3 regions of the Flexibacterium corallicola genome follow, and region 2 is predicted to be linked to each of the others. Evidence: riboswitches for the same ligand, from Rfam matches in the RefSeq annotation. Region 2 holds a riboswitch; each other region holds the start of a gene.
What was found. Region 2 has a riboswitch for cobalamin ahead of cobU (bifunctional adenosylcobinamide kinase/adenosylcobinamide-phosphate guanylyltransferase). Riboswitches for the same ligand answer to the same signal wherever they lie in the genome.
Positions count from the first base shown of each region.

Region 1 (3,272 bases), 870 kb from region 2:
CACCGGCTTCCCTTCAACTTTAAATGAATTTCTACAACTCTGTTTTCCCTAGGTAAGGCGCTTGCTTCAAAAAGGGGAATTTTAAATCTAATGCAATGCTTCTCGTGTTTCATGGTGGGGAAGAAGAGTGGGGAAGCCACTTCCGGGTGACCATAAACATCGGCTGAAGACCAATGAAATGGACTGCATTATTTGCGGCGGGGGCTATGTCTGTGCTGCGGCCAACAGGCTACCAAAGTGTTGAAATTCTTCCCGCATGGAATCATACTCCTGTCCGCCATGAAATCGTGGAGTTTGTAGAGCGGACCACGCGAGAAGCCAGCCCCGACTATGTAGAAAAATCCGAGAGGATTGCCCTTTTACGCGATGCTGGCGTTCTTTGGAGCGCCGGGCCATTTAGTCCTGTGGAGGCCTATATAAGCCGAAGCAGCAAGGAGATGCCCCCTCCCAGCCTCCTAAATTCCTATACAATTCGAAGGTATGTGGAAACCTGGGTGCAAACGGTACGGGAAGAGGAATATAACCAGCCGTATGTTGATCTTGTCTATCAGCCCATGAAAGAGCTGATTGATTACCTGCAGGATCATGATTATCGCGTTTGGGTGCTTTCAGAATCTAACGTGGAAGTTGTGCGCGGTGTCCTTACCCAGACCTTTAAAATACCGCCGGAGCAGGTTATTGGCGCGCCTTTACGCTCACAAGTGGCTCAAGTGAAGGTCTTTGAGGAGCAGGGACGTGGCCCCGCAAGCGTTTCGCCGATTCCCACAGATAGCGAGCGGATTTACCACATATTGGGACGCGGGCCTCTGTTGACCATTGCTGATGCAAGGCTGGTGGAGGATATTCGAAAACTATCAGAAAACTGGGACCGCCGATATCTCACTGTGACGATGGAGATCTCCACAAAGGGAGGTGAAAACTCTGAAATAAACGGGAGCCCCCAGACCAATTCCACAAGCGCGTATAGGATAAATCCCGAGGAAGATTGGTCCCACCTCTATCAATGGCAGAAAAATCCTTAGAGGAAATTTAGGTAAGTCCAATTATTTTGATTGAGATCAAAGTAATGAACAAGTCTACGTTGTAGGTTCTTCTTGCTACGGCTGATGCTCATATGGGGGAGTATCAACCACTGGGCGTACTTAGTTCTTGAGTACGCCCTTTTTTTTGTCTCTTAATGATAATGTTGTGCTTCGTTTCTTTCTGTACTTAAGTATTATTTTTGGACAGCTCCGGCAGGCGATGCCTTTGCTGCCAATCGATGAGAATATTTAACGGGACTGCGACTAAGGTTGCTTATCCTAGCAGTTGCAAAGTTCTTTTAAAGCGGCAATAGTTCTCCCCATTGGGTTCCACCCCGGCAAAGCTGGCGTGGATGTAAAAGGGAATGCGGAAGGGATGACCAAATAAGGGCCTGATCCGCAGCTGCCCCCGCAACTGTGAATAGCTGGTTTGTCTCAAGGGCCACTGAAGCGCACTGCTTCGGGAAGGCGAGGCAAACAAGGAGCTATGAGCCAGGAGACCTGCCCACACATAGGATAACTGCGCTTTGCATAGCGCTCGCACGGAGGGTGCGATAAGGAGATGAAATTATGCATATTGAACCGGGCTATGTGTCTGCTGCAAAAGTTGTAGCTGCCAATGTTGGCGCTGTTGGCGTCTTTTTATGGGGCGCAAAGCAGCAAGCCTCAGAGTTTTTGAAGAACCCTCTTGTTCCGGCCAAAACGATTTTGGCGGCAGCGTTTTTCTCGCTCTTCATGCAGTCCTACCACACAAGTGTAGGCGCTTCCGAGCTGCACTTCATTGGCGCAATGGCCATGTATCTCACACTGGGCTTCACACCCGTTCTTCTAGGCTTTGCCATTGGTCTTTTGTTTCAGGCATTCGCGTTTGACCCGCAAGACATGTACCACCTTGGTGTGAACAGCCTCTCCTTGATGCTGCCTTTGGTGTCCGTTCACTACCTTTCTGGTAAGAAGCTGTTTGACCAGAAACTGTCCAAACGCGTTTCCTACACCCAGATACTGAAGCTGGATGCCATATACTACACAGGTGTCACCGGCATGGTCGGTTTCTGGCTGATGATCGGCGACGTTGCAACACCATTCACTGCATGGGCCCAGTTCGCAGCCTCATATTTGGCAATTGTGGTTCTGGAACCAGTTGTAACTTACCTTGCTGTGAAAGGCCTGAAAGCCGTTGAAGGCAACACCTTGGTTAAGAACCTCACAGTCGTGCCCCAGCTCAAGCTTGCTTAAGGCTTAAACAAAACAGAGTTTATGATGGCGGCCAATGTGCCGCCATTTTTATTGAGCCCAACACAAGGACGTGTTGATGGACTTGATGTAAGAACTGCGTTTTGCGTGTCCGATATGATGGCAGAAGCCGGATTCCTCCGCTCTTCAAAACGGATGTCACTCCGGACGTGATCCAGAGCTTGTTTTTCCTAAATTGGTAGCTACTGGATAAAAGAGAAGAGGCCTGTTTTTTCTCTCTTCTTTCTATGCAGCTTTCCTGATATGGATTGCCCCAAAGGGTGGCATGGGTTAAGAGTGCTGCCAAAGATTTCTAGTTCATCATTCTATTAGGAGATGTGGGCAGTCCATGGCGCGCCAGTTCATCTATCATATGCACGGAGTCTCAAAGGCTTACGGTGCTAAAAAAGTCCTCGACAATGTTCACCTGTCGTTCTACCCGGATGCAAAAATCGGTATTCTGGGCCCGAACGGTGCTGGTAAATCCACCCTTCTCAAGATCATGGCCGGTCTTGATAAGGAATACACTGGTGAAGCATGGGCCGCAGCAGGGGCCAAAGTTGGCTATCTGCCACAGGAGCCTAAGCTGGATGAGGATAAGACAGTTCTCGAAAACGTCATGGAAGGCGTTGCTCACAAACAGGCTCTTGTAGACCGCTACAACGAACTGATGATGAACTATTCTGACGAGACTGCCGATGAAGGCGCTCAGCTTCAGGACATCATTGATGCGCAGGATCTGTGGAATCTGGAAAGTCAGGTCGAGATGGCAATGGAAGCGCTTCGCTGCCCTCCATCCGACTCGCCGGTAACCAACCTGTCCGGTGGTGAACGCCGCCGTATTGCTTTGTGTCAGCTCCTTCTTTCTGAGCCTGACCTGATGCTGCTCGATGAGCCGACCAACCACCTTGACGCTGAAACAGTGCATTGGCTGGAGCGGCACCTGCGCGAGTTCAAAGGTTCCGTATTGATCATTACCCATGATCGCTACTTCCTCGATAACGTTACTGGCTGGAT
Region 1 covers NZ_JARRCW010000001.1:655,154-658,425, forward strand. The annotation lists gene P6574_RS03085 (HAD family hydrolase) at 174-1,022, shown strand; cobalamin riboswitch at 1,334-1,545, shown strand; gene P6574_RS03090 (energy-coupling factor ABC transporter permease) at 1,593-2,258, shown strand; gene ettA (energy-dependent translational throttle protein EttA) at 2,605-3,272, shown strand, end outside.
Region 1: another riboswitch for cobalamin. It lies ahead of P6574_RS03090 (energy-coupling factor ABC transporter permease); the one in region 2 lies ahead of cobU (bifunctional adenosylcobinamide kinase/adenosylcobinamide-phosphate guanylyltransferase).

Region 2 (3,272 bases):
ACCAAGGGTTGATTGTTAGCGTAAACTTCAGCTTTAGCTTTAAAGGAACTGAAGGGAATCCCCAATGGGTTTTCCCTTAAAAGAATTTAAAAATAGGAGGTAAGCCTGTTCCATAGCGCGTCACCCGTTCGGCCAAGATTCAGGAGAAAAGACTCCTTGCCAGCCTCAGGTTGTTGTTTCACATCTATGAAATGGACTTGCGTGCCAGTGCTGGTGCTGGAAGCACTGCGGACACTTACGGATACTTTGGCGTCCGGTGTTACTCTGCTCTGGTCTTTGGTGCTGGCGAGTGTTGTGGCGGATGGGTTGGGAGAGGCGTACTCATTGACAACAAGGGCCCGCCCATCTGGCAGCATATGCGTTTCATTGGGGTGGACTTCTGAATCGTAAATAACTTCGCCATATTCATCAATAAGTTCGACCCAAAGTGTCGTGCGTCCTTGGAGTGTCACTTCGCCCAGCCAAATGTTGAAAGGGCTGTCGAAAGGGTCGGCGTCAGGGTTGGACTTTGGCGGTGAGACAACAACTTGATGATATGTCTGCGCAGAAACTGTTCCCTTTTCAGAAACGTGCGTTTCTGTGGTCTCGTCTTTCGAGATACCCGTCTGGGAGATGTTTTTGGTTACAGGGCTTTCTTTATCTCCAGCTCTTGCAATGACAGCGAGCCCAAGAAATAGAAAGAGGGCTAGGAACGTGCGTGTTAAGCGGCGAACCGCAAAAAGTTGGCTGTGATTTACTGCGCCCGGTAACATTTCGATCTCACCCTTTATTATTTAAGAAGTTTGGTGGATGGTCCCAATTCGAAGCCAATGCGTTGGAATTCCCCTTATTTCCCTAAGGTAAATTAATGGGGGGGCTGTTCCATGTACTAGGAATTGTAGAGGTGAAACGTTTCAGCTGGGTGATGAAATGAAAGAGTTCAGCATTTCAGAACAAAATACGTAGAGTTTTGTTCCTGTTAGTTAATCTAGGCTGAATGCACATTGGATGACGGCGTGTTAAATTTTCCGTGATCAAGGCAAAAATATAACGGGGGGGGATTTGAAAACGTGGCTCCCCGGGCCGGATTCGAACCAGCGACCAAGCGATTAACAGTCGCTTGCTCTACCACTGAGCTACCGGGGAATACCTTATTCAGACACCCTATAAACCGATTATATAAATAAACCAAGCTTTGGGATCTGAATTATAATCGGAAAATGGCTCCCCGGGCCGGATTCGAACCAGCGACCAAGCGATTAACAGTCGCTTGCTCTACCACTGAGCTACCGGGGATCATCGAGCTTGCCTAGCAATTTACTAGGTAACCTACTTGCCACTTTCAGGCTTTATATCACAAACGAAGAATGGCTCCCCGGGCCGGATTCGAACCAGCGACCAAGCGATTAACAGTCGCTTGCTCTACCACTGAGCTACCGGGGATCATTTCTTATCGAAACGAACCGTCGCCGTTTGTGTGAGCCAGCTTTTATAAAAGCCGATGGGGTTTGCCAAGCCTGTTTTTGATAAAATCTTGTGATTGTGGAAAGAAAATGCAGATTTGCTGTGGGTGAAATTATTATTTCGATTATTTTCAGGCTGAAATGAGCGGTTTTACGCAGCTTTTTGTCAGTGTGCCCCATGTCTATTCATTGGGATGATTGACACAAAGGCCCTTCACCCCCCTTTATGGAGCAAGTTCTTTCAGTTTTTTTGCTAGGGCAATTTATAAATCAAGTTGTTTGTGAACGCCTTGGACAAAAATGAAACGGGAATGTGGTGATCGGTATAAAAGCCGGTAAAGCCACAGCTGCCCCCGCAACTGTAAGCGGAGTGAAGCAAACATATCCATGCCACTGGCGTCTATCGGAAGCTGGGAAGGCTGATTTGCTTTTAAAATCCGCGAGCCAGGAGACCGGCTGAGAGATAAACCTTCAATTGCTGTCGGGTGGACAGTCAGGGAGTTTGAATAAATGAGATTTTTCGAAGGGCTGCCAAAGCCGGTCCTGACTGTTGCCAGCGTTTCCCATGCCAAGGTAGCGCACCCGCGTTTCTTGCAGGGGCAAGGAAAACGCGGGTGAGCTTAACGACCAAAGCAAAATCCGTTCTTGTTTTAGGCGGCGCCCGTTCCGGCAAAAGTAGTTATGCCGAGCAGCTGGTACTTTCGAGCGGCTTGTCTGCGTTTTATGTGGCAACCGGCCAAGCCTTTGATGAGGAAATGCGTACTCGAATTGAAGCGCACAAGAGCCAGCGGGCGGGGCAGGGGTGGATGACCCTTGAAGAGCCGCTGGGCTTGCCCTTATGCCTTGCCAAAAACGCAAAGGAGGGGCGCGTGCTGCTTGTGGACTGCCTGACCCTTTGGCTTTCCAACCTTATGCATAGCGAGCGCAACATTGATGAGGAGAGCGACAAGCTGATCCAAATCATAAGCAGCAGTGCTTGCCCCCTCATCTTTGTATCCAATGAGGTGGGGCTGAGCATTGTCCCAGAAAATGCGCTGGCACGCCGGTTTCGCGACGAAGCCGGCCGCCTCAATCAAAAAGTGGCGGAGGCTTGCGACACGGTTGTGTTTGTCGCGGCTGGCCAAGCCCTACAGCTTAAACCTAATAATTCTCCGGAGATCCGACTGTGACCCCTTCATTTTCTGCAGCACCTACCACCAAAATCCCGGCTGTTATCGTGACCGGATTTTTGGGGGCTGGTAAAACAACCCTTGTGCGCAACCTTCTGGAAAAAGCTGAAGGCAAGCGGATCGCGCTTATTGTGAACGAGTTTGGCGAGATGGGCTTTGATGGCTCTCTGGTGAACGGGTGCGCCGACCCCAAGTGTAGCGCCGAGGAAGTGGTAGAGCTGGCCAATGGCTGCATCTGCTGTACGGTTGCAGATGATTTCCTGCCCACAATGGAAATGCTGCTAGCACGTAACCCGCGCCCTGATGCCATTATCATTGAAACTTCAGGCCTTGCCCTGCCGCAGCCGCTTGTGCGGGCGTTCAACTGGCCTACAGTGAAGCCGCTTGTGAGCGTGGATAGCGTTGTGACAGTGGTGGATACACCTGCTGTTGCGCTTGGCCGTGTGGCCAGTGATGAAGAGGCAGTTGCCGAACAAAGAAAAGCTGATGAGGCGCTGGACCATGAAAGCCCTGTTGAAGAGCTGTTCGAGGATCAGCTCACCTGCGCTGATCTTGTCGTGTTGAACAAAGCTGATTTGGTCTCCGATAAAGCGCTTGAAGAAGTGAAAAAGAGCCTTGGTGCCAGATTGCGCGATGCAGTGGAGATTGTTCCTGCACGACA
Region 2 covers NZ_JARRCW010000001.1:1,524,078-1,527,349, forward strand. The annotation lists gene P6574_RS06900 (hypothetical protein) at 87-752, opposite strand; tRNA gene P6574_RS06905 (tRNA-Asn) at 1,051-1,125, opposite strand; tRNA gene P6574_RS06910 (tRNA-Asn) at 1,201-1,275, opposite strand; tRNA gene P6574_RS06915 (tRNA-Asn) at 1,348-1,422, opposite strand; cobalamin riboswitch at 1,698-1,916, shown strand; gene cobU (bifunctional adenosylcobinamide kinase/adenosylcobinamide-phosphate guanylyltransferase) at 2,057-2,611, shown strand; gene cobW (cobalamin biosynthesis protein CobW) at 2,608-3,272, shown strand, end outside.

Region 3 (3,272 bases), 1.4 Mb from region 2:
CCACCCAGTATACAAAGGTATTAATGTGAGTACTGAATTAAACCCCCTTGATGTTTCCATACGGCCAGCGAGAGCTGGTGATGAAGGAATCCTAGAACTCATCCATAGAGATGAGCGGCACTGGGAGTTTTCTTCCTTGAAAAATTTTGGGCAAGAAGAACTTTATCATAGCGTGCTGTCACAGCAGTACACTGCACAACATAACGTATACTTCAATCAATATGATTTGGCGAATTATGGTCTTATTTTGTGGTGTGAAGCCCCTGTCGGGCGCGTGTACCTTGCCGAAGATGAGCATATGTTAAAGGTACTTGACTTGTCACTTTTACAAAAATTTCAGCGCAGAGGTATCGGAACGGTTGTCATGAAAGGCATCTGCGCAAAAGCTTCAAAGCTGAAAATTCCTGTCATGCTTCATGTCCTTAATATGAATAGACCTGCCTATAAATTTTACTACAGGTTTGGATTTGAGCCAGAAACTACAGGGAGGCACCATACGTTGATGAGGTGGTATCAACCAGACTATGACGCCTTGTTACGAGGTGAATTCATATCTGCAGCTGTCAAAATCAAACGAATGAATACTTCTGTAACTTCGACACCCTTCAGGCAACAACAGGAGAGTGATCAATCAATTTCAGATTCCCAATGAAAATTGGGACGCATATGACCATGGCCAATCATAGAGATTTTCTAAACAGATATTAAAGATAGGAAAATACAGATGAAAGATGACCTTAAGTCTTTGGAATATGCCGATTTTGAAAAGCTGAAGGGCGACATTTTTTTAATTGATGGTGAGAAGGTCCAGCTAAAATTTATAGAGAAAGGGCCTCAAACACCAGCAAGATTCCGGGAGCAGTTTATACTTTTGTTTGACTGCCCAGAAGGTTTCGAAGTCAAAGGTAGGATCTCGGAGGTACAACACCCAACAATTGGAGTTCATAATCTCCTTGTTACTAAAGTCTTGGAGGGTGGAGATGAATTCAACCTACAAATTATTTTTAACTGATCGATTTTAATGGAGCGGATGCCCCTTTTCCGATATTGCTGGGCAACTAGTCCACCGGTTTCCCTTGCATCAAAATTGCGGTACCCCGAGCATCTCTTCATAAAAACAGTCCTCAAGGCTCTGATGGAATGGATGCCCCACCCGGCGAGTCTCTGCCATATTAGGCAAGAGGACTGGCAGTGAAGGCTTTTATAATCCAATTCGAAGGCATTCGGCCATAGGATATCAATCACTTTTAACGTTCGAGCGACAATAGACAAATATTGAGCCGGAGGATCTCCACTTTTCTTAGGCCACTCCAGTTTACGGCCTGCGAAGTTCTCTAGGTTTCACTATGCATCATTTTCTCCCCATTTTTACTTCCAGATTCCAAAGTATCAACCATGCACTATCTTTTTGCTCTTGCAATCTGGCTTGTCTCTAATCATTATGCGCCGCAATGGTTTTCGAGGTCAAAAGCCTCGGAATTAAAAGGGAACACGGTGCAGTTTCACGTTTTGAAACTAACTCCGTGACTGCCCCCGCAACTGTAGGCGGAGAGCAAAGCTAGATATGCCACTGGGGAACCCGGGAAGGCTGGCCGAGCAATGACCCGTAAGTCAGGAGACCTGCCATTACCTGTTACTTCAACCTGGGCGGGGCGTCCTGGAAAGAGGCCATAATGTTTGCTTTCACGAAAGCCACTTACATATCCGGTTTCTATTGCCCCCGCTACATCGACAAGGGCGTTATGAGACCTGTATTTCTTCCAGTTAAGTTTCTGAGGCGCCGCCAGTTCATACTGGAACGCATGCCATGAGCACATCAGTCTTAGTCAACAATGTTTCTTGGGCGCCTAAAAAGAGCAAAAACGAGCCGGTTTTAAAGCCACTCAGCTTTGAACTGCCAGCGGGTGAAACCCTTGGGGTTGTGGGGGCAAACGGAGCAGGAAAGTCCACATTACTGCGATTACTATACCGCTTTAACAGGCCAGCAAGTGGTCATATCAATATTGGTGATGATGACATCTGGTCGCTTCCAGCCAAAGTAGTGGCGCGGCGTGTAGCTGCAGTGTTGCAGGAACAGCCCACGGATTTCGCACTCACTGTACGCGAGATCGTCGAGCTGGGACGAACGCCTTACAGCTATGGATTAACTAGTTTATGCAAACAGGGCCAACAGGTGGTAAGCCAAACGATCCATACTTTGAATCTAGAAGGGCTCATAGACCGTTCATTTACAACCCTTTCCGGCGGTGAACGGCAACGGGTTATGGTGGCACGGGCACTGGCGCAAGAACCTGATCTGCTCATTATGGATGAGCCAACCAACCATCTGGATATTCGCCATCAGCTGGAAATCCTGCAGCTCATCGAGGAGCTGGATCTGACAATCATCACCAGTTTGCACGATTTAAATATGGCAGCGCGGGTCTGTGACCAGATCCTACTTCTTGATCGAGGGCAAATGCTTGGGTTTGGAACACCGGACCAAATCCTCTCCCCGGCCTTAGTCTCAAAAGCCTTTCAGGTGAGCACAACACGCGACCACTTGATGACCACACAACAATCTCTCCTTACGTTCGATCTATACTCATAGGAATTATTTTCATGAAAAAACTTGGTTTGACGCTGGCTGCAGCGCTGCTGTCCTCTACACCTGTATTAGCAGAGGTTACCATTAAAAGCTGTAACCGCACCGTGACATTTGATGATGTACCAAAGCGGGCTGTTTCCAACGATTCCAACCTTACAGAGATGATGCTGGCACTGCAGCTACAGGACAAGATGGCGGGATATACCGGTATTTCTGAGTGGAGAACGCTGGATGATGGGCTAACAGATAAAGTGGCAGTCCTATCGGAACTGTCCCCACAATACCCAAACAAGGAAGTGTTGATAGGGGCTGATGCGGACTTTTATTTCGCGGGCTGGAACTACGGTATGAAGGTTGGCGGCGAGGTGACACCGGAAACACTGGCCCCATTCGGTATCAAGGTCTACGAGCTGACAGAAAGCTGCATCCATATTGGCGAGAAGCAGAAGGTATCAATGGAGGACTTGTACAATGACCTTTTGAACCTTGGCCGTATCTTTGCAGTTGAAGAGCGTGCGCTTGAACTGGTGCAATCCTATCGTGATGATCTTTCTCAGTTCAAACAGGGACTAAATGCCGGCACCACGCCACTTCGCGTATTTGTTTATGACAGCGGTGAAGATACCCCCTTTACTGCTGGCCGTTATGCCATGCCCACAGCACTGATTGAGGCCGCCGGTGGCAG
Region 3 covers NZ_JARRCW010000001.1:2,970,879-2,974,150, forward strand. The annotation lists gene P6574_RS12820 (GNAT family N-acetyltransferase) at 26-652, shown strand; gene P6574_RS12825 (DUF6916 family protein) at 725-1,012, shown strand; cobalamin riboswitch at 1,436-1,642, shown strand; gene P6574_RS12830 (ABC transporter ATP-binding protein) at 1,808-2,590, shown strand; gene P6574_RS12835 (ABC transporter substrate-binding protein) at 2,602-3,272, shown strand, end outside.
Region 3: another riboswitch for cobalamin. It lies ahead of P6574_RS12830 (ABC transporter ATP-binding protein); the one in region 2 lies ahead of cobU (bifunctional adenosylcobinamide kinase/adenosylcobinamide-phosphate guanylyltransferase).